Regions from separate parts of the Clostridium sulfidigenes genome, predicted to be linked through region 4. Evidence: riboswitches for the same ligand, from Rfam matches in the RefSeq annotation. Region 4 holds a riboswitch; each other region holds the start of a gene.

Region 1 (6,091 bases), on a different contig from region 4:
TCAGGGATTTTGCTGTTTTATAACATGGTTAAATCCATGTTATAATAAGAAGAATATTTAATACTCTTCTTACCTATTTAACTACTATAAAATAGCCTAGCTAAGATAAATGAAATTATTATTCTATTTATCCTAACTAGGCTTATTAAATTAAAATATTATTTACATAGATCAATAATTACTTGAGTAAATATTTTAGCACTAAGTAGAAGTTCATCTACTACTGCAAACTCATCATCACCATGTAAATTATTATCAGTACCTGGCATTGTACATCCAAAAGCTACTCCATTATTAATATGATGAACATAAGTACCTCCTCCTATGGCTATACATTCACCCTTTTGTCCACTATATTCCTCATAACATTTCAAAAGAGTTTGTATAAACTCAGAGTTTTCATCAACATGATGAGCTGGGAACATATCATCACTAGATAAGATTATATTATCCTTTGCCATATTGTCTCTTAAAACATCACGCACATTTTCATTAGTTGCACAAAGTGGTGCTCTACAATCAAAGGTTCCGCTTAACTCTGAAGTAGTATATTTAAATATATTCAAAGTTATAGTTAATTCACCAGATAGATCATCACTCATCTTAATACCACAAGCTTCCCCCTTAAAATCTCCATGTGGGAATAACTTGCTAACAGCACATAGTTTCTTAAATCCTTCACTACTTACAAATGGCATAGATGTGAGTAATTCTAACATTCCTGTAAGAGCATTATTTCCATTTTCAGGAGTAGACGCATGTGCTCCTGCTCCCTTAGCCTTAATAACCCAGCTTTCACCGTCTTTATCAAAGGTGAATTTTAAATTTGTACTTTTTGCCGCATCTATACAATATTTATTTATTTCTTCCTCTGAGAAACCTTCCACAACTGCAATTGCAGTATCTGGAACTACATTAACCTTAACTCCACTTGTCATAGAAATCACTCTTGGTAAGTTGTTATCTTCTTCAAACTTACTTTCAAAGGGACTATGTAATCCTCCCTTTTCAATATTTATAACAGGAAAGTCTGCATCAGGTGAAAAAGTCATAGGTGCTTCTTTCTCTTTTTTATAGTAATATGCTATATCAGAACTTCCACATTCCTCATCTGTTCCTAATATAAGACGAACATTTTTACTTAAAGGTATATTTAAATCTTTAACAGCCTTTAAAGCATATAAAGCTGCTAATGCTGGTCCCTTGTCATCCGCTGAACCTCTTCCATATAATTTACCATCTTTTATTATTGGCTCAAAAGGTTTTGTAACTGTCCAATCATCACTAACCGGTACTACATCTAGATGGGCTAAAATATCTAATTGCTTTTCTTTATCATTAAAATCAATAGCTCCTACATAGTTATCATAATTTGTAGTTTTAAATCCCATACCTTCTGCTAGCTCTAAAGCAGCCTTAAGAGCTTTTGCTGGACCCTCTCCAAAAGGCATATCTTCTTTAGTCTCTGATCTATCACTTCTTATCTTTATTAAATCACATATGTCATTTAACATTTCATCCTTATGATTGTGAAAATATTCTTCTATTTGATTTTTATACACCCAAATCCCACCTTTATTTTAAAATTTAACTATAATTCCATTCTAATACTAAAATTGTTTAATTTCCATAGATGTTACAGTTAATTTACTCTTTTCGTTTCTTACAAATTTATTAATATTTATTCTATATCCTATAAATATAAAATATAATATATATAATAAGATATATAAAGTAACTATCTAGATTTTATTATATAGATAGTATTACTTACATTTTAAGTATAAGGAGAATTTAACATGTCAAAGAAATTTTTTAAAAAATTAGCTATGACTATAGGTATTTTAACATGTATATCTATACCTACAACTGCTTTTGCAGATATTCATGGTGAATACCCAAGTGGTGAAATTCTAAGCTTTGGTTCTGATTTAAGTGATAGTCAAGAAGCTCAATTAAGAAAGTACTTTAAAGCTCCAGACAATATTGAAGCTATATATGTAGACAGTAAAATGGCACTAAAACAATTTGGTCTTGATGAAAAAGAATTAGCCAATTTTACAGGTGGATGGTATTCTAGTGCCTATGTTAAGCTATTACAAAAGGAAAATGGCGTAACAGTAAACTCTTCTAACTTAACACTAGTAACTAATGATATGCTTGCAAATGCATTAATTACTTCTGGAATATTGAATGCAGAGGTTACAGCCTCAGCTCCTTTTGAAGTAACTGGAGAATCAGCTCTTGCTGGAATCCTTGCTGGTGCTGAGAATATAATGGGTGGTGAATTATCTACCTCTAATAAAAAAGCCGCTCAAGAGGAAATAGACGTATCCCTAGACTTAGCTGAAGAGATAGGGGATACAGAAGCTTCTGCAATTATCAACGAAGTTAAAACAGCTGTTATAAAAGACAAGCCTTCTAGCGAAGAGGAAATTAAAGAAATTATTGAAAAAGTTGAAAAAAAATATGATGTAGATATAAGTGCTACCATTCAAAACAATATGGTTACATTGATGTCTAATATAAATGACCTAGACTTAGACTATTCTAAACTTAAGGATACCTTAGACAAAAGTGCATCTAAATTTAAAGATGAAATGAATGCTCTAGGAAAAGAACTTAAGGATTCAGGCTTCTTTGATAAACTATTTAGCTGGATTAGCGAATTCTTCAGTTCACTTTTTAACTAAATTAAAGATTTAATTATAAAAATAAACCGCACCTTTTAGGGTACGGTTTATTTTTTATAATTTGTTAGTAAACTCTATCATATGGTCATATAATTTATCTATGTTATCATGGTTATCCACGTAGAATTTATATAGTTCCTTATAGGATACATTTTTTATAGTTTCTTCACAGTTTTTAAAGCCTTTTAAATAGTTATAAAACTCAGATGATATTTGTGGTAAAAATCCAGCATCTACTGAGTTGTCTATACTTACACTATATAAATTTTCATTATAAGGCTCACTTATAGTCACTAGGCATTTACTCATATATTTTCCTAAAAGCTCTATAAAATTAGTAAATTCCGCCTTAAAGTTTCCTTCTTCAGTATCTATTTTTTCATTATTCCTATCTATAATATTATCTAGGTTTTTCAAAACCTTTGGTACTTCTGATATAACTAATAATAAACTTTCCTTATCGAATTGTGCTCTTTTCATATACACTCACTCCTTACTAATAATTTAAATTTATTGCTTTATTAATGGTAAATTAAAAAACCTCTTAGCTACTAAAACTAAAAGGTCTTAAATCTTATTTATCATAGATTAAATCACACCCTTCCATCTCTCGTAGAATTATAGCGTAAAAAATAGGCAGGTGTTCTGACTCAAGTATCATTATTTTCTTCTGCCTTCCCATAAAAAACAGTGGCATCTTAGAAGAAAACTCCTCTCTTACAGCGGCGGGACCGTGTGGGATTTTCACCCAGCTTCTCTTTTAATCAGTTATAGGAGAATATAACCGAACCCATCTTCCATAATATTCAATTGTTAATATTATATTATACCCTTCTAATTTTCATGTCAAACCATTAATTATAGCCCTAACTATTGTTTTACCTTAAAATTAGAAGTTTTAGTAGTTATTTTAATGTTTATTGCTGAATATCATATTTAACATATTTTTAATTTCCTCATCACTGCATTCTTCTAATCTCAATAACTCATCATATGGATTTCCATCTAAACCTAAGTGTTTTGCAAAAGCCGGTTCTGTTTTCAATCCATTTTTCTTAAGGATAACAACCTCTTCTCTAGTTCTTTCTCCACCTAATCTAAGTATTCTATCTTCCACTACCATATGCCTATAACCATTCTGTTTACAACTATCCAATGACTGAGCATATATTTCTATTTCAATATCCTCCACATAAAAGTTTACAGTTAATATTGTCTCATTATCTGTACTATTATTACTTATATGAAATTTACTAAACATAAAATACCTATCTTCTACTCTCTTCTGAAATTCCTTAAAATCATAAACTTCACATACTATATCTAAATCACTGTTTTCTATATCAATATTAATAGGTATAGTCCCTACTAATATTGGATTAAACTTTCTTAAAACATTAAATATATCCAGCTCCTTAAGTACTTTATATGAATTTTGTTGTTTTTTATTACCATGTTTAAGGTAGTTTATATTTATAAAATCTTTATTGTTCATACTAAATTATCCTCTTAACTATGTTATTCTTCTATTTGACTAATTTTTCAAACTTTAATGCCTTATTGTATTTTGGAAGGTGTAGTTTCTTTTATATATATTAATCCATCAAACAAATTTTTAGGTATATATTGAAAGCTTTTTGGAATACTCTCATCATAAAATGCATTACTAAAATTAAAAATTTGATTCTTTGATAGTATTTCTGATAACTCCTTATTGTCAGATGCTGAATTAAAATCTAAAAATGATATAGGTACCTGGGTTTTATCAAATTTGTACGCTAAATATTCAGAAGCACTAATATCTATATCTGATTTTGTAAAACTATTAGTAGACATACCATCATATACATTAAAACTTCCTCTAGAAAATTCAAAGCCTATAGAATAATATTCATCTCCATACATTTCCTTTAAACTTTTACCCATATATTTATAAATATCATCCATAGATGAAACATGTATATTGTGTGCCCATAGCATAACTTTATCATTTCCTAATTTACCTTCATGCTCTTGTATCCATTTAACATTGGTCGCCATATATTTATCTCGTAAATTACTTGCTGCAACTGATAGGACAAATGGATGTACACTTTTATTAGCTTCTATGCGATATTCTACACATTGGGATAGAAGATTTAGATTCCATATAGCTAACTCATACTCATTCTGTAAGTTGTTATTAAAGTACTTTTCTTTTGAATTCTCCATATCTTTCTTAATTTCTTTTATATTTAATAGGATACTATCAAGTTGTTCAGCTGTAAGAGCTTTAATATCATTTCTATATATTGTGTTTAGAGTATCTTCTTCCACCTTAGTCTGTAGCTCTTTGTCTAGTTCCCCTAAATAATAACTAAGTTTAGGAAGTGTATCTAATATATCAACAATATCCATCCCATAGAATTTAATCTTTTCTTTATGAGATGGATCATTATTATATTCCTTCATCCACTTTATCATGTTTTTTATTTCTTCCGTTCTATATAATTCAGGTAAAGAATCCTCTACATTACCTTCTCCCTTTAAAATATAATCATTTATTACTTGTCCAGCTCCACCATTACATTCCATAACAAAGACTCTATAGCCCATCTCTTCTACTAAAAATTCAAAGAATCTATGTTTAATCTTAAAGAATTCACTAGTCCCATGAGTTGCTTCCCCCATGCCAACTATCTTCTTATCCTTCAATATATCCTTAAATGGCATTAAATCTTTAAAGCCATTACCAGCTTCTACTGTACTTATTGGTATTACACTTTTTTTCAAAGCCTTTACTTCTGGATTTTCATTTACCTTTGAACAAGCTGTTAAACAAAGAATAGATAATAAAACAATTGATATAAGTCTTAATTTCTTTTTCATATTTATTATCCCCCATTAGCTTTTTTATTTTAGTATACGAGCTTAGACTCTGTAGTTTCTTTTATATATATTAATCCATCAAACAAATTTTTAGGTATATATTGAATTCTTTTTGGAGTATTTTCATTATAATAAAATCCACCATTATGATTAAAACTTTGACTCTCCGATAATATTTCTGATATTTTTTCACTTTTAGATGCTGAATTAAAGTCTAAAAATGATATAGGTATCTTAGTTTTATCAAATTTGTATGCTAAATATTCAGAACCATTATTATCTATATCAAATCTTGTCAAAGTCCCAGTAGACATATCACTTGTATTAAAGCTTCCTCTAGAAAGTTCAAAGCCTATAGAATAATATTCATCTCCATACATTTCCTTTAAATTTTTACCCATATATTTATAAATATCATCCATATATGATACATGTACATTGTGCGCCCATAGCATAACTTTATCATTTCCTAATTTACCTTCATGCTCTTGTATCCATTTAACATTGGCAGCCATATATTTATCTCGTAT
Region 2 (6,091 bases), on a different contig from region 4:
CCTAATATTTCTTTGATTTTATTAGCTAGAGCCCTTCCCTCTTCTTCACAGTTTATGTGATGAACTATTACCTGTCCAAGTCCTCTATTTTTTATATCCTTTTGTAATTTTTCTATAATTTTAAGTATTGCCTTCTGTTTTGTTCTAACTTTATCAAAAACTGAAGTCTTTCCATCTTCTACAGTAAGTATAGGTCTAATTTGAAGAAGTGCTCCAAATAAAGCGGCTGCTCCTCCTATACGACCACCCTTTTTCAAATATTCTAAAGTATCTGGTACAAATAAAAACCTACTCTTACTCTTTATAGCCTCTACTCCAGCTATAACTTCCTCCATAGATTTACCTTCCTGAGCCAGTTTTGCTGCTTCTAAAACTGCATATCCCATTTGCATACAGTTAGATGCTGAATCTATAACTTCCATCCTAGCCTTAGGATATTTGTCCATTATCATTGTTTTTATTAGTTGATTACAAGTAGCATATGTACCACTCATTTCTGAGGATATAAAAACTCCTAATGCTTCATGTCCTTCACCTATAACCTGGTCAAAGCTATTAAACAAATCATCTACACTTGGTTGAGATGAAGTAGGTATACTATCTAACTTCTCCAAGGTTTTATAAAACTTATCATTTTCAATTTCTATTTCTTTATTAGCTATATTATTTATAACAACACCTAAAGAAACTACAGTAATATCATATTTTTCTATGAGCTCCTTTGGTATATAACTAGTACTATCTGTTATTATTTTTATACTCATAAATCTTGCCTCCAAATAACAATAATTATATGCTTATTATTAATTATAATCATAATTAATATTTATTTTTATATTATATTTAATTCTAATATAATATTCTAATTTTCAAAAATATAAAACTCTCTACGGAGCTAACATTTAAGTAATATAATATTTAAATTAAGTTTGCATCCTAAATTTAAAATTCAAGATGCAAACTACAATATTAATTATATACAATTTTCTAAACAATATTATAATTATATCAATACCAGATTTAAAAATATATAGATAACCATTATTTTCTTAAAAAATCATACTACTAATTAGTATAAATAAAGCTAGCTCAACAATTTCATTATTGGCACCCAGGGTATCTCCAGAATGCCCTCCTATTTTGCTATTACAAAACAAATTAAATATTATAGTAACTATAAGTCCGCCAAGTAAAAGTATAATAATATATTTAATATTAAAGAATAAACTTCCAATAAGTAAAGTAAGAGTTAATGCTCCTGTAAAATATACACCATTAGTATTTCCAATGTAAAAATTCCCAGTACCTTCTTTTTTAGCTGACTTTCCTATTAAAGCAATAAATACAGTAAATAATCTACTTATCATTGGTACTACTATTATCATATAACCTATAGATTTTGTTCCTATATAATATATTCCTAAAGCCTTAACTGCTATATCTATAATCATGGCTAATACTCCAAAAGAACCTACTCTACTATCCTTCATTATCTCAATTATTCGCTCTCTACTTCTAAAAGAAAAGAATCCATCACAGGTATCTCCTAGTCCGTCCATGTGAAGTCCACCTGTAATAAATATTCCAACTATAACTGTAATTATAGCAACCATAGGTAATGGCAACCATATAGATGTAATATAAAAAATTAAATATTCAATAGCCCCAAGAATAGCTCCTACTACGGGAAAATATAAAGTAGCTTTTTTAAAGTTTTCTTTCTCACAAGCCAGAGATATATTTACTGGTATTCTAGTTATAAATTGGAATAACAAAAGAAAATTATTAAAGAAAATCTTTTCTTTTCCTATGGCTCCTAATACCATAATAGCTATTATAGCTAAAATTATCAAATTTTTAATCATAACACTGCTCCTCGTCTATCCCTTTATTTTTAGTCCTTGTCCACAACAAACTAAATATACCTCATCACAAATATTTGCTACATGTTGATTTATAAAACCTTGAATATCTCTAAAAATTCTAGATAATTTGTTTTCAGGCACTAATCCCCATCCAACTTCGTTGGTAATTAATACAACTTCCTTATCTAACTCTTTACACTTTTCTAAGAATAATGTAAATTCATTCTTTATGCTATTACATATTTTATCTATTTCATCATCACTTATATTATCGTAATTTGTAGTGATTTCAAACATTAAATTGGTAGTCATTATAGTAACGCAATCTAAAAAAATATATCTTTCAGTAAATCTCTCTATTTTTTTATATAAGTCTTTATAACTTTCTAAGGTTTGCCAACTTTTATTTCTGCTTTCCTTATGCTTTTCTATTCTGTGCTTCATTTCATCGTCTGTTACTATAGCTGTTGCTATATATAATACATCATCAGTATGTTTAAGTAGATTTTCTCCATATTTACTTTTTCCACTTCTACATCCACCAGTAACTAAAGTTAATTTACTCATTTTCTTTCTCCTCTTCTTTTATCCTCATAAACAAATTAATTAATATTAAAATTCTACTGGAATTATACTATCAATATAAAAGTACCCGTATTCTAATTTAATTATGGACAAATCTGCATTTTTAGAATTAAACCTCCAATAATTATCTAAACTACCTTCCAATATATAAGTATATATTGTTCTTATAATTCCTCCATGGGTACAAATAAGTATATTCTCAACTGATTCTTTTTTTAGTTCTTCCATAAAGCTTTTCACTCTATTATAAACCTCTATAAAGCTCTCTCCCTTCTCTATGGAATACTCCTTCCAATCATTTGTCCAAGTATCATATTCTAACTTAAATGAATCTTGTAACTGCTTATAGTTTTTTCCTTCAAAGATTCCAAAGTTTCTTTCATTCAATCTAGAATCTACTTTAACCCCTTCTCCTTCATATATTTTTTTAAGGGTTTCCTTTGCTCTTTTTTTTTCACTACAAAACACTTTATCAAAGTTTATATGCTTCAATTTTTCTCCTACCAATTCTGCTTGCTTAATTCCCTTTTCTGTTAGTTCACAGTCTATATCTCCATAGTAAGTCTTTTTTATATTTTCTTCTGTTTCCCCGTGTCTAACTATATATATTTTCAATTACTACACTCCTTTATAAAAAGCTGTATATAAGTAACCTATCTACACCGGTTCATATTCTATTGTTTTCTTATATCTATATAATCCTTTTTATCTATGCCAGCTTCATTAAAGGAATCCATATTATTCATAGTAAAAACAGCACTCTCTATTATTCCAAAGGCTATTGGGCATCCACTACCTTCACCTAATCTCATTCCTAAACTAAACATAGGTTCAAGTCCTAAAGTTTTCATTGCATATTGTGCTCCTGGTTCTGCTGATAGGTGAGATGCAAACATATACCCTGAAGCCTTTGAACTTAATTCCTTTGCACAAATAGCTGCAGCTGATGATATAAGCCCATCAATTACCACTGGCACTTTATATATAGCACCTCCTAAAAATACTCCACAAAGGCCAGCTATATCAAATCCACCTACCTTACTAAGCACATCTATTACATCATTTTTGTTAGGCTTATTTATTTCAATAGATTTTTTTACCATAGCCTTTTTATGGGACAATCCATCATCTGTTAGACCTGAGCCTTTACCAACTATTAAATCACTATCAATTCCAGAGAATACACTTATTATAGCTGCAGAAGTAGCTGTATTACCTACTCCCATCTCACCAGTTCCTATTAAATCATATCCTTGATTTTTTAACTCCTTAACAATATCAATTCCTATCTTTATAGCTTTGATAGCTTCTTCCCTAGTCATTGCAGGACCTTTAGTCATATTACTTGTACCATATCTAATCTTTCTGTTAATTATTCTAGGATCAGTAAATTCCTTATCCACTCCTATATCAACCACAGTAGTATCATTATTGTAGTATCTACTCAATATACACACTCCAGTAGTACCCTTTACAAAATTTTCTGTAACTGTAGCTGTTACCTCTCTTGGGCATGAAGAAACCCCTGATTCTTGAATTCCATTATCAGCACACATTATAACTATATTTTTCTTTTTTATTTCTTTTATATGCTCACCCTTAATACCACTAAGTTTTACAACAATCTCTTCTAGGACTCCTAAACTTCCTATAGGTTTGCTTAAATGATCTATGTAATTCTTAGAATTATTCATTACTTCTCTATTTACCTCTTCAATACCACTTAATAACTTTTTTAATTCATCCACTCTTATCACTCCATCTAAATTTATTCTGTAAAATTTATTCTTTAAATAGTTTTATTATAACTAAAAACACCCTTATCCTCTAAGATAAGGGTGTTAATACACATAACTAAATTTATTAAACTAAAAAATAGTTTGATATACTCTTCCCTCCGAAGGTCTCAACTAACAAAGTTTTAGGCAGGTCTCCTGGCTCACGGCTTATCCTCATCATTCCCTTCCCAGTGAATTACCAGTGGTATCATGACTTGTATCCGTACACAGTAGCGGGGGCTGCAGTGGCTTTTAACCACTTTCCCTATTAAACTTAATGTACCTTAAACTATTATTCATTTAACTTAAATTATATACTACTAGCATAACTTATTCAACAATCTTTATGGACTCCATATTGAATAATACATATATAACTTCAGGTTATTAACTATAAATATAAATTAAATTTACATAACATTCGTAAATATCCCTATTCCCTTGAAAAATTTATGAAATAGTGGATAATTATAATTGATAAGTAATATCATTTGAATTACATTTATAACTTTACTATAATACATAAACTGTATTTTAAAATAGTTTATAAAAATTAACTTAAGATTGGAGACGTACTATGAGTAATAGAATTAAAGGAATAATATTAATTATTTTATCTGCCTTTGGCTTTGCAATGATGTCTGCCTTTGTAAAGCTATCTGGAGATTTACCCTCTATGCAAAAGGCTTTTTTTAGAAACATAGTTTCTTTTGTCATAGCTCTTGGTATGATTATATATCACAAAGAAAGTTTCTTTGGCAAAAAAGAAAACCAAAAGCTTCTTATTATGAGATCCACTTTAGGCACATTAGGAGTAATATTAAACTTTTATGCTATAGACCATCTTATTCTTTCAGATGCTAATATGCTTAATAAGCTAAGTCCTTTCTTTGTAATACTTTTCTCTGCTATCTTTTTAAAAGAAAGATTACAGCTAAGGCATATTACTATCATTGCTATTGGTTTCCTTGGATCACTACTTATTATAAAGCCTGCTTTTAGTGTAGACATAATTCCTTACCTCATAGGGCTTTCTTCTGCCATATTTGCTGGCTCTGCCTATACCTGCGTTCGAGCCATTGGAAACCGTGAAAAGCATTATACTGTGGTGTTTTATTTTTCTTGCTTTTCTGTAATAACAATTTTCCCATTTATGATATTTTCTTATACACCTATGACTTTGATTCAATTTACCTACTTAATATTAGCCGGTATCTTTGCAACTATAGGACAATTTGGAATTACTCTAGCCTATAAGTATGCACCTGCAAAAGAAATATCAATTTTTGATTACTCTAATATAATCTTTTCAGCTATTATAAGCATGGTAATATTTAACCAATCCCCTGATATCATAAGTATTTTAGGATACATAGTTATATTTTCTGCTTCACTTTACATGTTTATGTACAATAAAAAACTAGATAACCTTAAATAATATTTTTAAAAGGGTTGTCTCAAAGTTAATTCTTTTGAGACAATCCTTTTTATTATATATCTAAGGTCTTTATTTCTCTATTTAATATAGTAATTTATTATTAATTTATGTTTAGCTTAATAATTTCCTCCAAATCTTTAATAAATCTTAAGATTTATTAAAGGTATTTCTTAAGATTTACCATGTAAAATAAAACCATAGTAAAAATTATGTAGAATTAATGGGGGGTTTAAAATATGAAAATATTAATTCTTACAGGAAAATTTGGTATGGGCCATTATTCAGTATCTAAATCTTTATGTGAACAAATTCAGTCTAATCATCCTAATGCATCAGTAGTTATAAAGGATGTTTTTGAATACTCATTACCAAATTATTCCAACGCAATTTATAAGGCTTTTAATGTTATGGTGAACAAAGGTAGT
Region 3 (6,091 bases), on a different contig from region 4:
TATTAAGTTGAGAATCAAACCCCAATAGTTGATCTCCTGCAAATTCCCAGAACTCCCACAGTGCAGCTCCAGAAATAGTAAAGAGTAATATATATATCCCTATGAATAATGGGGGAAGGGTTTTGAGATTATTTTCACCTATAAGAGGTTTTAAAATTATTAAAGATAAAAACCCTAAAAGAGCCCCTGAAGCAAAATGAAGAAATATGTCCCACCAAGGTAGTATTGAGTACATATTGTACATCCGGCCTAAGAGTAGAGCTAAAAATATAAAGAATTGCAATAAGAAGTCAGGTAAACTAGATAATTTAACTTTAAATATACATAAAATTATATCTGGTATAAAGGATGTGATAAGAATTAATAGAATGTTGCTAATGTAATTTGAATTATTATCAGTTTTTACAAATGAGTAATAAACAAATAGTATTAATAAAATTGATCTAAATATCCATTTGAAAAATAAAGCAAAAGAAGACTTTGTATTTTTCATTGATTTCCCTCCGAGCTATTTATGGCGTTTTCTATAAGAATAAGTTTTTCTGCTCTAGAAAGTTTTTTTATTTCACATTCTCTTTTTAAAGCTGAAGATTTGTCAGGTAAATTTTCATAGTGAACAATTTCTACAGGTAATCTGCATCTGGTGTACTTAGCTCCTTTACCACTATTATGGCATTTAAGCCTTTTGTTTAAATCAGTTGTCCATCCTGTATATAAAGTATTGTCATTACATCTTAATATATAAACAAAAAACATATCTTTACCTCATATAAAATATATTAAAAATTAGAATAATTATTACTGTTGTATAATACTATTTAAATAGTATATCATTATTTTAGCATGAATATATTATACTATTTTATAAATACTAGTATATTCATATTGAATTAAATTAAATCATAGGGTATAATTAAATTGGATTAAAGAGAAATGGTAAATAATATGTTGATTTAAATTGAATAAAGTATAGTTTTAGGTACATTATGTTTAATAGGGAAAGTGGTTAAAGTCCACTACAGCCCCCGCTACTGTGTACGAAGACGAAATCTCATAGAAAAACCACTGGAGTGTATTTCTGGGAAGGTGAGATGGAGGATGATACGTGAGTCAGGAGACCTGCCTAAAGCATAGATATGACACTTCGGAGGGAAGGGAGTTAATAGTTTAGTTTGTATATTTATTACAAATTATAATTCTGTTATGAGTTAAATTGAATTTTAACCTCTACCTTTTGGGTAGAGGTTTTATTTTGCACTAATTTATTAAATTTGGAGGAACTAAAATGAAAAAGGCTATATTAGTAGTAAGCTTTGGAACTACTTATAAGGATACATTAAAATTAACTATAGAAAAAATTGAGGATGAAATAAGAGAAAGATTTAAAGAGTATCATGTTATGAGAGCTTTTACAGCCCATATGATAATTAAAAAAATAAAAAATAGAGATGGAATAATTGTACCTACCCCGGAGGAAGCGTTAGAGCAACTATACAAAGAAGGCTATGAAGAAGTTATAGTTCAGCCACTCCATATAATACCAGGGGAAGAGTTCCAATATGTTAGATTAGTAGTTGATAAGTTTAGAGGGAGTAATAAATTTAAATCAATAAAAGTAGGTAGACCAGCCCTTCACTTTCAAGGAGGGGAAGAAACACCTAATGATTATGAGGTGTTTATAGATGCTATAAAAGAAATTATACCAAAAGATAAGACTATGGTATTTATGGGACATGGAAGTAATCATCCAGCTAACTCAGCCTTTGTAGCACTTCAAAGCGTATTTACTTACTTAAATTATAATAATGTATACGTTGGAACAGTAGAAGGATATCCTACCGTAGATATGATAGTAGAAATTCTTAAAAGAGAAGGTATTGATCACGTTAAGTTAGCACCACTTATGCTAGTAGCTGGAGACCATGCAACTAATGATATGGCTTCTGATGAAGAAGATTCATGGAAGACTATTTTAGAAGAAGCTGGAATTAAAGTAGACATATATCTTCATGGTTTGGGTGAGATTGAGAAGTTTAGACATATATATGTGAATCATGTACAAGATGTAATAGATAATAAATATCTTCATTTGGGAGATACGAAGAAAACACCATAAAGGAGTAAATTATGAAAAGTATAATAGTTTCTTCAAATAGTAGTGGCGGTGGAAAGACCACTGTTACATTAGCACTTATGAAAACTCTTATAGATAGAGGATATAAGGTTCAAGGATATAAAGTTGGACCTGACTATATAGATCCAGCCTTTCATAGAGAAATAACAGGAGTAGCTACAAGAAACTTAGATTTATTTCTAATGGGAGAATCAGGGGTTAAGGAGAGTTATCTAAGAGGTCAGGGTGATCTAGGAATCATTGAAGGAGTTATGGGACTTTATGATGGAAAAGGTATAGATACTAATTTTTCTACAGCTCATGTATCTAGAACTTTAGATTTGCCTGTGGTATTAGTATTATCTCCTAAAGCTCAATCAGCAACTTTATGTGCTGAAATAGAAGGACTTCGAAATTATGAAAATGTGAACATAGTAGGGATAATACTTAATAATATTAGTGAAAGTTACTATAAACTTTTGAAAAAAGCTATTGAAGTAAATTGCAGCGGGATTAGAGTTTTCGGATACATACCTAAGGATGAGAGGTTAGCTTTAAAAAGTAGGCATTTAGGCCTTGTGCAGAGTAGCGAGGTTGAAGATTTATCAAAGAAGATAGAGTTATGCAGTAGCCTTATGGAAGAGTATGTAGATGTAGATAGCCTTATAGAAGAATTTAAAGCTTCAGATATTCAATCTACTAACAGTGAAGATTTCCACGCTGAAAACAAAGATATAAAGATTGCAGTAGCCTATGATAAAGCCTTTAGTTTTTATTATAAAGAGAATATAGAGCTTTTGGAAGAGGTTGGAACAGTTCAGTATTTTAGCCCCCTAAAAGATAGAGAAGTGCCAAAGGATGTAGATTTTATATATATAGGTGGAGGATACCCAGAAGTATTCAAGGAAGAGTTATCTTCTAATAAATCTATGTTAAATAGCATTAGAAAAGCCCTAAACAGTGGAGTAAAATGCTATGCAGAATGTGGTGGACTTATGTATCTTACAGAGAGCATAGATGGAGTTGAAACAGTAGGTTTCTTTAATGGAACATCTTATATGACTGGAAAACTTAATAATTTTGGATATGCAACTATAAAGATAAAAGAAGAAAATTCTATAGTGCCAAAGGATATGATGATTAATTGTCATGAATTCCATAAATCACTGGTAGATTTAAAAGAAGAAGAAATATATGAATTAGAAAAGAAAGCCTACGATGGAACCACAAAGAAGTGGAAGTGTGGGTATGTAAAAAATAATGTTTTAGCAGCTTATGGACATATACATTTCTTTTCTAATATTGATTTTTTTAATAGCTTAATTAAGTAGATGTAATTTTAAAATAGAGATTTATTAAGGAAAGTTATTTCCTTAAGTAGGAGGAGAAATGGATTATATAAAAATACCAATGGACATAGAAAAGAGAAGTTTTGAAATTATAGGAGAAGAAATGGGACCTCATAATTTCGATGATAGAGAGCTTTCTATAATTAAGAGAGTTATTCATACTACAGCAGATTTTGAATATAAGGATTTAGTTTATATGACAGATGATGCTATAGATACAGCCCTAGAAATTCTAAAAAAGGGAACAACTATATATACAGATACTAATATGGCACTTTCAGGAATAAATAAAAGAGCCTTAGAAAAGTTAAATTGCAGGGTTGTATGTTATGTATCAGAACCAGAAGTTGCAGAGATTGCAAAGGAAAGAGGCATAACTCGTTCTATGGCTGCAGTAGAAAAGGCGGTAGGAGATGGAGTAGAGTTCTTCGTATTTGGAAATGCTCCAACGGCTTTATTCAAACTTAAAGAGTTTATTGAATCGGGAAAGTCTAATTGCAAATTTATTATAGGAGCTCCAATAGGATTCGTAGGAGCCGCTGAATCAAAAGAAGAAATAGAAAAATTAAAAGATATAGATATGATGACAGTTAGAGGAAGAAAGGGCGGAAGTGCAGTAGCAGCAGCTATAGTCAATGCTCTTATGTATATGTTAGTAGAGAGATAATAAAGAAGGTATTAGAATGCTAGATTTATATGTTAACAGTAATGGTAAAAAGTTAAGATGTGGTTATACTACAGGTTCCTGTGCAGCAGCTGCTGCTAAGGCAGCTACTTATATGCTTTTTACTGGTAAAAAAATTAAAGATATAGAGATTAATACACCAAAGGGAATAATTTTAAACTTAGTAATAGATGAAGTTGTTTTTGGTGATGACTATGTGGAATGTTCCATTATAAAAGATGGTGGAGATGACATAGATGCTACCCATGGATTACCTATATGGGCAAGAGCTGAAAAGGGTGAAGAAAGATATATTTTAAAAGGTGGAAAAGGTGTAGGAGTAGTTAATGGTGAAGGCCTCTATATTGAAAAGGGTGAAGCTGCTATTAATCCAGTACCTAGACTTATGATAGAGCAAGAGGTAAGTAGTGTGCTTCCAGAGGATGAAGGAGTTACTATTACTATATTTGTACCAAGGGGAGAAGAAGTAGCAAAGAAAACCTTTAATCCTAGACTTAATATAATAGGAGGAATATCCATATTAGGAACTACAGGAATTGTTTATCCTATGTCAGAAGAATCAATTAAAGAATCAATAAAAATTGAGATAACTCAAAAGGCTTTAAAAAATAAGGTTCTTATATTAGCCTTTGGAAACATGGGGGAAAAGGTTGCAGAGTCTATGGGATATTCTATAGATCAAGTGGCTATAATATCAAACTTTGTTGGATTTGCTATAGAATGTTGTGTTAGCTGTGGAGTTAAAGAGATAATTATAATAGGTCATATAGGTAAGATATGTAAGATATCTGCTGGTAGCTTTAACACTCACAGTAGAGTATGTGATGTAAGACTAGAAGTAATAGCATTAGAATTAGCATTAGCAGGAGCTCCACATGACTTAGTTAGAAGTATATATAATGAAAAGACTACAGAGGGTGCTATAAAAGCTTTAAAGGGTGAATATAGTGAGATATATAAAACTATTGTAGATAAAGTGAAGAAAAGAATGGAGCTTTACAGCTATGGTGAACTTAAATGTGATGTGGTTATGTATTGGGGTGCAACTAATCCTAAGATATTAGCTACAACATTATAGAGGTGGAAAGATGATTTATGTAGTAGGACTTGGTCCAGGAAGTAAGGAGTATATACTTCCTAAGGCTGTTGAAACTTTAGAAAATAGTGATATGTTAGTAGGATTTTCTAGAGCTTTGGAAAGTGTAAATTTTATAAATACTGAAAGAGTGGCAGTTAAGTCTTTATCAGATATTTTGAAGATAGTAGAAGAGAATAAGAGCAAGAAAATATCTATAATTGCATCAGGAGACCCATGTTTTTATGGAGTTACTGATTATATAAAGAGAAATATAAAAGAGGAGCCTATAGAGATAATACCAGGACTTAGCTCTTTTCAATATCTAATGAGCAAGATAGGGAAGAGTTGGAATGGAAAATTTTTAGGCAGTGTCCATGGAAGAGAAGAAGATTTTTTAACTGTTGTTAAAGAAAATAGCATGTGTATATTCTTAACAGATAGTAAAAATTCACCTAAGGTTTTAGCAAATAAACTGTTTATAGAAAATATAAGTTGTAATATATGGGTAGGAGAAAATTTATCCTATGAAGATGAGAAAATAACAGTAGGTACACCAGAGGAGATAATGGAGAAGGAATTTTCTTCATTAAGTGTCTTTGTAGTGGAGGAAGTTTAAATGAAATATATAAAAGATGAAGAGTTTATAAGAGGAAACTGTCCTATGACAAAGGAAGAAGTTAGAATTCTAAGTGTAGCAAAACTTAATTTAGAGGAAAATTCTAAACTTCTAGATGTAGGAGCTGGAACTGGTTCCATATCAATTCAAGGAAGTAAGATTTGCACTTCTGGTAGTGTAGTTGCAATGGAGAGAGATGAAGAAGCCTTAGAGGTAATCTATAAAAATAAAGATAAATTTAATTGTGATA
Region 4 (6,091 bases):
AAGTCCAATAAATCCAATCATACCTGAGGAATATACTATTACACCAATCATTAAAGAAGTAATAATTAAATAAATGATTCTAAATCTATGTAAATCAGTACCTAAAGTAACAGATACTTCATCACCTAAAAGCATTAGATTTAGAGTTCTATATTGGGTCATAAAGAATAATGTTCCTATAAAAATAATAGGAAGTATAAAAGAAATTTCATTCCAATTAGCACCAGCCAAACTACCCATAAGCCAAAAACTAATGTTTTTCATTCCTTGAGAATCATTGGTAATATAAACTATAAAGCTTGAAAATGCACTACATACAGAGCTGAGAGCCATTCCGGAAAGAAGTAATTTTACAGAATTCGTTCTTCCACCTATATTAGAAAGCATTAAAACTAGCATTGAGATAGAAAAAGCGCCTATAAATCCCATTATTCCAATATAACTGCTACCTAAACTTGCGCCAATACCGAGTAGAATTGCTAAAGTAGCCCCAAGGGATGCTCCAGAAGATATTCCTAAAATATAGGGGTCGGCTAATGGGTTTTTAACAATGGCTTGCATTACAATTCCAATTACGGATAATCCCATTCCAACAGCTATAGCTAAAACTGTTCTAGGCATTCTAATCAACCATATAACATCTATTTTAGCAGCACTTGTAGAGAGCTCACCTATATTAAAAAGTTTATAAAGAATAATCCCATATACTTCTTTCATGGATATATTTACTGAGCCAATAGTAACAGCTAGTCCTATTGAAAGAATAAGTATTATTAAAAGAACAAGAGAAGTACCTATATAAATAGGCATTCTCTTAAAAATATTAGAATATCTAGTTCCGTGTAAATTTTTATTTTTAATCATCATAATTACTACTTACCTAAAGTTCCATATAAACCTTCAGAGAAAGTATTTATTCCATCTATAGTTCTGATGCCACTAGAATACATTTCTCCTAAAGATATAGGATATACTCTTTTATTTTTAATAGCTGAAAGTGTTTGAAGAGATTCATCTTTTAAAATTTTATCTACTTCTTGTTGAGGAATGTTTTCATCGCCTCTATCCATATAAACTACAAATATACAATCAGGGTTAAGAGTTATTAAGTCTTCTTTACCAATACTGTTTCCTTCGGGATTTAATAAATTAGCTCCAAGTTTTGTTATCATATCACCAGCTAAAGTATTAGCTCCGTAAGTACTGATTTTATCATCAAAGAATTCTACAACTAAAGTATTTTGTTTATCTTTATTTTTAACTGAATTAGCAGTATTTTCAACGGACTCAGTAATTTTATTCACTAGAGCTTGTGCTTTATCTTCAACATTGAAAATTTTTCCTAAGTTTAAAATGTCAGTAATTTCATTATCAATAGTTTTTTCTATAGAGATACCACTATTTAAAGATATATATGTATTAGTGCCATTATCATTCCAATAAGATACATCACCAAGATTTTTATCCTTAAAAAGTGAATACCAACCAACAATGAAGTCTGGTTCAGACATAACCACAGTTTCTTTTGAAGGCGTAAATTCTTTTAAATAATTAATTTTTTCAAAAGCAGCTTTATATTCTTCCTTTACAGGATGGTCAAGACCAGCAGCAGCCACTATTTTATCTTCAAGACCTAAAGCAAGAAGGGTTTCTATAGAGTTTTGATATACAGCAAAAACTTTTTCTGGCGCTTTATCAAAAGTTAGTTTTATAGGTTCTTTTTTGAAGTTATAAGTTTCAATTGTTACTGGATAATGAGAATCTTTAATTTCATTTTGAGGTGGATTAGATTTCTCAGTAGAAGTGTTTTTATCAGATTTGCTATTACTACAACCTACTAGACTAAGGATAAGTAATACGCTCAATAGAAGTGAAGTAATTTTTTTAAAATGTTTCATTGTAATTCTCCTTTAACATTATAATTATAATCAGTTAAATATTATAATTTGTATGAATATAAGGATACTCTTGATAAAACCATAGACAAAAGCATAGTTGTCATGGCGAATATCACTCTTTACTCGAAGAGTATCGATATTTTTAATATTGGTAAGTATCCTGACTTATAGATCATTATATTAATTAACCTTCCCAAACAAAAGTTCAGTGGTATAAATAATTAATACTCACTAATTACAGTAGCGGTACTGTGTGGAAATTTCATCCATCTTCCTTTGAAACCAATATCATTCATATACTATTATATTTCAACAATCCATACTTTATCATAGTTGAGAAAGGTTGTCAATGAATAGAAAGGAAGAACTCTTTAAATTTCCGGCAGACGCAAATATATTCTATACTGAATATATTATTTAAAATAACAAAGAATAGAAGTGTGGGTATATCAACCATGGAAGACGAATAGTAAATATGTAATAATAAATATTGATTAATAAAAACTATTAGGTTATAATGGAAATATATAAATAAGAGATTTAAGGAGGAATATGAAATGTCACTAGAACAAATCGTATGTTTATGTAATGGGGTTACTTATGCTCAAGTAAGAGAGGCTATGGCTCAAGGGGCTAGATCAGTAGAAGATATTCAAGCTGCTACAGGAGCAGGAGATGTTTGTGGAGGATGTATTGAAAGAATTGAAAAAATATTAGGCGATGTATGCACATGTAGAAATGTTTCTACTGAAGAGGTGGTGAAAGCAATACAAAATGGAGATACTACCGTAGAAAAAGTAGGTGTAACTACAGGGGCAGGAACAGCATGTGGAAAATGTAAATGTGTTATTGAGAGTTTAATTGAATCAAATAAATAATATGTTTTAATGTTACAAACAATTTCATTAGCTGTAAATCTAAAATCTAAAAATATAGTGTATTGAAATGTGATTTATAGTAATACTATTATAGAATAATTACATTATATATGATTAGTTATGTTAATCATATATGCCTATATTAAGGAGGAAGAATAAATGTCAGAAAATAGAATTATATGTACTTGTCAAGATGTAGACTATAATACTATAAAGAAAGCCATTGAAGATGGTGCTAAGACAGTAGATGATATAATGGAGACTACAGGAGCAGGAACTGTTTGTGGAGGATGTATTAGTGAAATAGAAGAAATTCTCCAAGAATTAAAAAAATAATTAATAGAAATTTTTAGGTCTATATTGATATATAAATTAGTTATATCAATATAGACCTAAATTAATTTTCATGTTTATTAGTTTTTCATCTGATTTTTTACATCATTTTTTAATTCTTTAGCTATTGTTTTCCCTCCAACCATAGCTTTATTGTACAGGTTTTTAGCTAATTGACCTTCTTCTCTAACTTCATCTTTCATTTGATTTTTAAGGTCGTGAACAAATTTCTTATTTGAAATAAATTCTTTAATATCTTCCTTTTTTTCACCATACTGAATTTTAACTTCAGTATACATATCCTTAACTTCACTAGTAACTTTATTCATACCTTCTTTAACTTCATCACCTATTTTATTCATAAAAATCTCCTCCCATAAAATTATTTTAAATGAAATTTAGTATCATATAGTAGAAATTATTATAAAAAATAAAAGAAAAATTTAATTCTATTTTCTATATAGTTTACTCAAATTACAAAATAATATTTAATGAATTTAATGGATATTCAATTTTAAAATTTAAATGGTTATATTAAAAAATATAGTGAAAGAATATACTCACCCCATGTATTAATAAAATAAAGAACCATAGATTAAGCTGTATGAAAAAAGTATTATATATGTATTATTAAGTAATAAAATTTAAAAAAAGTAATATGTATATTTTAAAAATATTGAAAATATGGTATACTAAACATGGATTGGGTATACATGACTTGAAATAGTCAATATAGTTAAAAATTTAACTATCCCAATAAAAGTAATATAATTGATAGCAACAAATAGCTACATAAAAAATATAACTATTTGCTGATATAAAGAAATCCATATATTTATTAAGGGGGAAAGAAAATGTTTAAAAAATTTACAAATGGTTGCGTTAAATTAGTTCAAAATTACCTACCAGATCCATTTTTATTTTGTATCATTTTAACTTTCATAATCTTTATTTCAGGTGTTTTATTCACAGGACAATCTCCATTATCTATGATTATTCATTGGACAAATGGATTTTGGAGTTTATTAGCATTTGCAATGCAAATGGCATTGGTTCTTGTTTTTGGTCATACCTTAGCTAGTGCACCAGCATTTAAAAAAATTACAAAGAAACTAGCTAGAATCCCCAAAACACCAACCCAAGCAATCTTATTAGTTACTTTTGTATCTTCTATAGCATGTATATTAAACTGGGGATTTGGATTAGTTATAGGAGCAATATTTGCAAAAGAACTTGCAAAGGAAGTAGATGGTGTTGACTATAGACTTCTAATAGCTTCAGCTTATTCAGGTTTTTTATTATGGCATGCTGGACTATCAGCATCAATTCCATTAACTCTTGCTACTGGTGGAGAATCTTTAGTTAAAGCTACAGCAGGAGCAGTAAGTGCTGCGGGAGTACCGACTAGTGAGACTATATTTTCACTATTTAATCTAGTTATAGTAGGCGTTTTAGTAGTAACTCTACCACTTATAAATAGAGCTATGCACCCAGATAAGGGCAGTGTTGTAGTTATAGATAAAGGATTATTAGAGGATGAAGAAGTGTTTGTAGAGATGCCAAAAGAAAATATGACTCCAGCTGATAAGTTAGAAAATAGTAAGATAGTTACTTGGTTAATTTCAATAATGGGATTTACCTATATATTATATTATTTTATTACTTCAGGATTTAATTTAAACCTTAACATAGTAAACTTTATATTTTTATTTTTAGGCATTTTGTTACATGGAACTCCTAAGCGATTTATAAATGCTCTAATGGAGGGCGCTAAAGGAGCGGGTCCTATATTACTTCAGTTTCCATTTTACGCAGGTATAATGGGCATGATGACAGGAGCAAATGCAGAGGGGATATCTTTAGCTGTATTAATGTCAAATGTGTTTGTAACTATTTCAAATAAAGTTACATTCCCAATGTTCTCATTTTTAAGTGCAGGATTAGTTAATTTCTTTGTACCATCTGGTGGTGGACAATGGGCTGTACAAGCACCTATAATGATGCCAGCTGGAGCAGAACTTGGAGTAAGCACAGCTAAAACAGCAATGTCAATTGCTTGGGGAGATGCGTGGACAAATATGATTCAACCATTCTGGGCTTTGCCAGCACTTGGAATAGCAGGTCTAGGAGCAAAGGATATTATGGGATACTGTATAATAGATTTATTATACTCAGGAGTGATAATTGCAGTAGGCCTTACTGTTATAGGTATGTAGAATTATTTTATAAATCTATATACTTAGAATAAATTCTGTCTACAATATAATACAAAGGACTTTTATAAAAATATATAAATAATCTTATATAAAATATTGAGCATGTACTTTAATATTACGAGGCGCTTTAGCCTTAATAATATAAGTACTTGCTCAATATTTTTCCACACTAAGTTATTTTATGATAAATTAGTTAGTTTACAATCAGATTACCTACGCCTACATTTAGATCAAAGGTGTATATATCTTCACCAGAAGTTTTGGCATTTATATCTATGCTACCTATACCAGTAGAAGTATCTAGCTTTACAGGAGAATTATTTGGAATAGATATAACAGTTTTACCTACACCACCATCATAAGTTAAGTCTCCTCCAACTTCAGCAAAGGTAATGGAAAGATTACCTACACCACCATCAATATCTATATCACCACATTTGTTAGAAAGATCTATGGTTGTATTTCCAACTCCTTGTTCAAGCTTTAGTTCTTGAAAAACTATATCTTTCAAGGTAAGATTTCCAGCACCACCTTCAACCTTTAATTTATTAATATTTATTCCATTAATAGAAATGTTACCAGCACCACCATGTAATTCTAAATCCTTATTAAAATCTTTAGGAACATTAATAGTAATTTCTCTAGATGTAGATTTATTAAAAAAGCCTAAGTTTATAGAAGAATTTACACCATGTTCTTTAATATTGAGGGTATTTCCTATAACATCAATTGTGGTTTTATCTACAAAGGAACTAGATCCCCTGCA

The links. A riboswitch is a leader RNA that binds a small molecule or an ion and turns the genes downstream of it on or off. The one in region 4 is predicted to bind cobalamin.
Region 1: it holds a riboswitch for cobalamin, as region 4 does, so the genes downstream of both, ACTNBA_RS13725 (hypothetical protein) here and ACTNBA_RS05385 (ABC transporter substrate-binding protein) in region 4, are expected to answer to the same signal.
Region 2: it holds a riboswitch for cobalamin, as region 4 does, so the genes downstream of both, cobT (nicotinate-nucleotide--dimethylbenzimidazole phosphoribosyltransferase) here and ACTNBA_RS05385 (ABC transporter substrate-binding protein) in region 4, are expected to answer to the same signal.
Region 3: it holds a riboswitch for cobalamin, as region 4 does, so the genes downstream of both, ACTNBA_RS03675 (sirohydrochlorin cobaltochelatase) here and ACTNBA_RS05385 (ABC transporter substrate-binding protein) in region 4, are expected to answer to the same signal.

Annotation. Positions count from the first base shown of each region.
Region 1 is NZ_JBQHQR010000012.1:48,556-54,646, forward strand. Features, by position in the region: gene pepV (dipeptidase PepV) at 159-1,562, opposite strand; gene ACTNBA_RS13720 (DUF1002 domain-containing protein) at 1,800-2,693, shown strand; gene ACTNBA_RS13725 (hypothetical protein) at 2,748-3,173, opposite strand; cobalamin riboswitch at 3,312-3,502, opposite strand; gene ACTNBA_RS13730 (DUF4269 domain-containing protein) at 3,604-4,188, opposite strand; gene ACTNBA_RS13735 (erythromycin esterase family protein) at 4,251-5,561, opposite strand; gene ACTNBA_RS13740 (erythromycin esterase family protein) at 5,591-6,091, opposite strand, start outside.
Region 2 is NZ_JBQHQR010000009.1:121,882-127,972, reverse strand. Features, by position in the region: gene ACTNBA_RS12125 (DegV family protein) at 1-764, opposite strand, end outside; gene cobS (adenosylcobinamide-GDP ribazoletransferase) at 1,050-1,865, opposite strand; gene cobU (bifunctional adenosylcobinamide kinase/adenosylcobinamide-phosphate guanylyltransferase) at 1,881-2,432, opposite strand; gene cobC (alpha-ribazole phosphatase) at 2,478-3,065, opposite strand; gene cobT (nicotinate-nucleotide--dimethylbenzimidazole phosphoribosyltransferase) at 3,125-4,198, opposite strand; cobalamin riboswitch at 4,358-4,530, opposite strand; gene ACTNBA_RS12100 (DMT family transporter) at 4,806-5,666, shown strand; gene ACTNBA_RS12095 (MGDG synthase family glycosyltransferase) at 5,903-6,091, shown strand, end outside.
Region 3 is NZ_JBQHQR010000002.1:364,099-370,189, reverse strand. Features, by position in the region: gene ACTNBA_RS03685 (DUF2238 domain-containing protein) at 1-493, opposite strand, end outside; gene ACTNBA_RS03680 (GIY-YIG nuclease family protein) at 490-756, opposite strand; cobalamin riboswitch at 961-1,141, shown strand; gene ACTNBA_RS03675 (sirohydrochlorin cobaltochelatase) at 1,286-2,116, shown strand; gene ACTNBA_RS03670 (cobyrinic acid a,c-diamide synthase CobB) at 2,128-3,444, shown strand; gene ACTNBA_RS03665 (precorrin-8X methylmutase) at 3,503-4,129, shown strand; gene cbiD (cobalt-precorrin-5B (C(1))-methyltransferase CbiD) at 4,146-5,225, shown strand; gene cbiE (precorrin-6y C5,15-methyltransferase (decarboxylating) subunit CbiE) at 5,236-5,841, shown strand; gene cbiT (precorrin-6Y C5,15-methyltransferase (decarboxylating) subunit CbiT) at 5,842-6,091, shown strand, end outside.
Region 4 is NZ_JBQHQR010000003.1:332,002-338,092, forward strand. Features, by position in the region: gene ACTNBA_RS05380 (FecCD family ABC transporter permease) at 1-864, opposite strand, end outside; gene ACTNBA_RS05385 (ABC transporter substrate-binding protein) at 873-1,898, opposite strand; cobalamin riboswitch at 2,032-2,200, opposite strand; gene ACTNBA_RS05390 ((2Fe-2S)-binding protein) at 2,456-2,776, shown strand; gene ACTNBA_RS05395 ((2Fe-2S)-binding protein) at 2,936-3,112, shown strand; gene ACTNBA_RS05400 (hypothetical protein) at 3,190-3,471, opposite strand; gene ACTNBA_RS05405 (short-chain fatty acid transporter) at 3,964-5,325, shown strand; gene ACTNBA_RS05410 (DUF4097 family beta strand repeat-containing protein) at 5,519-6,091, opposite strand, start outside.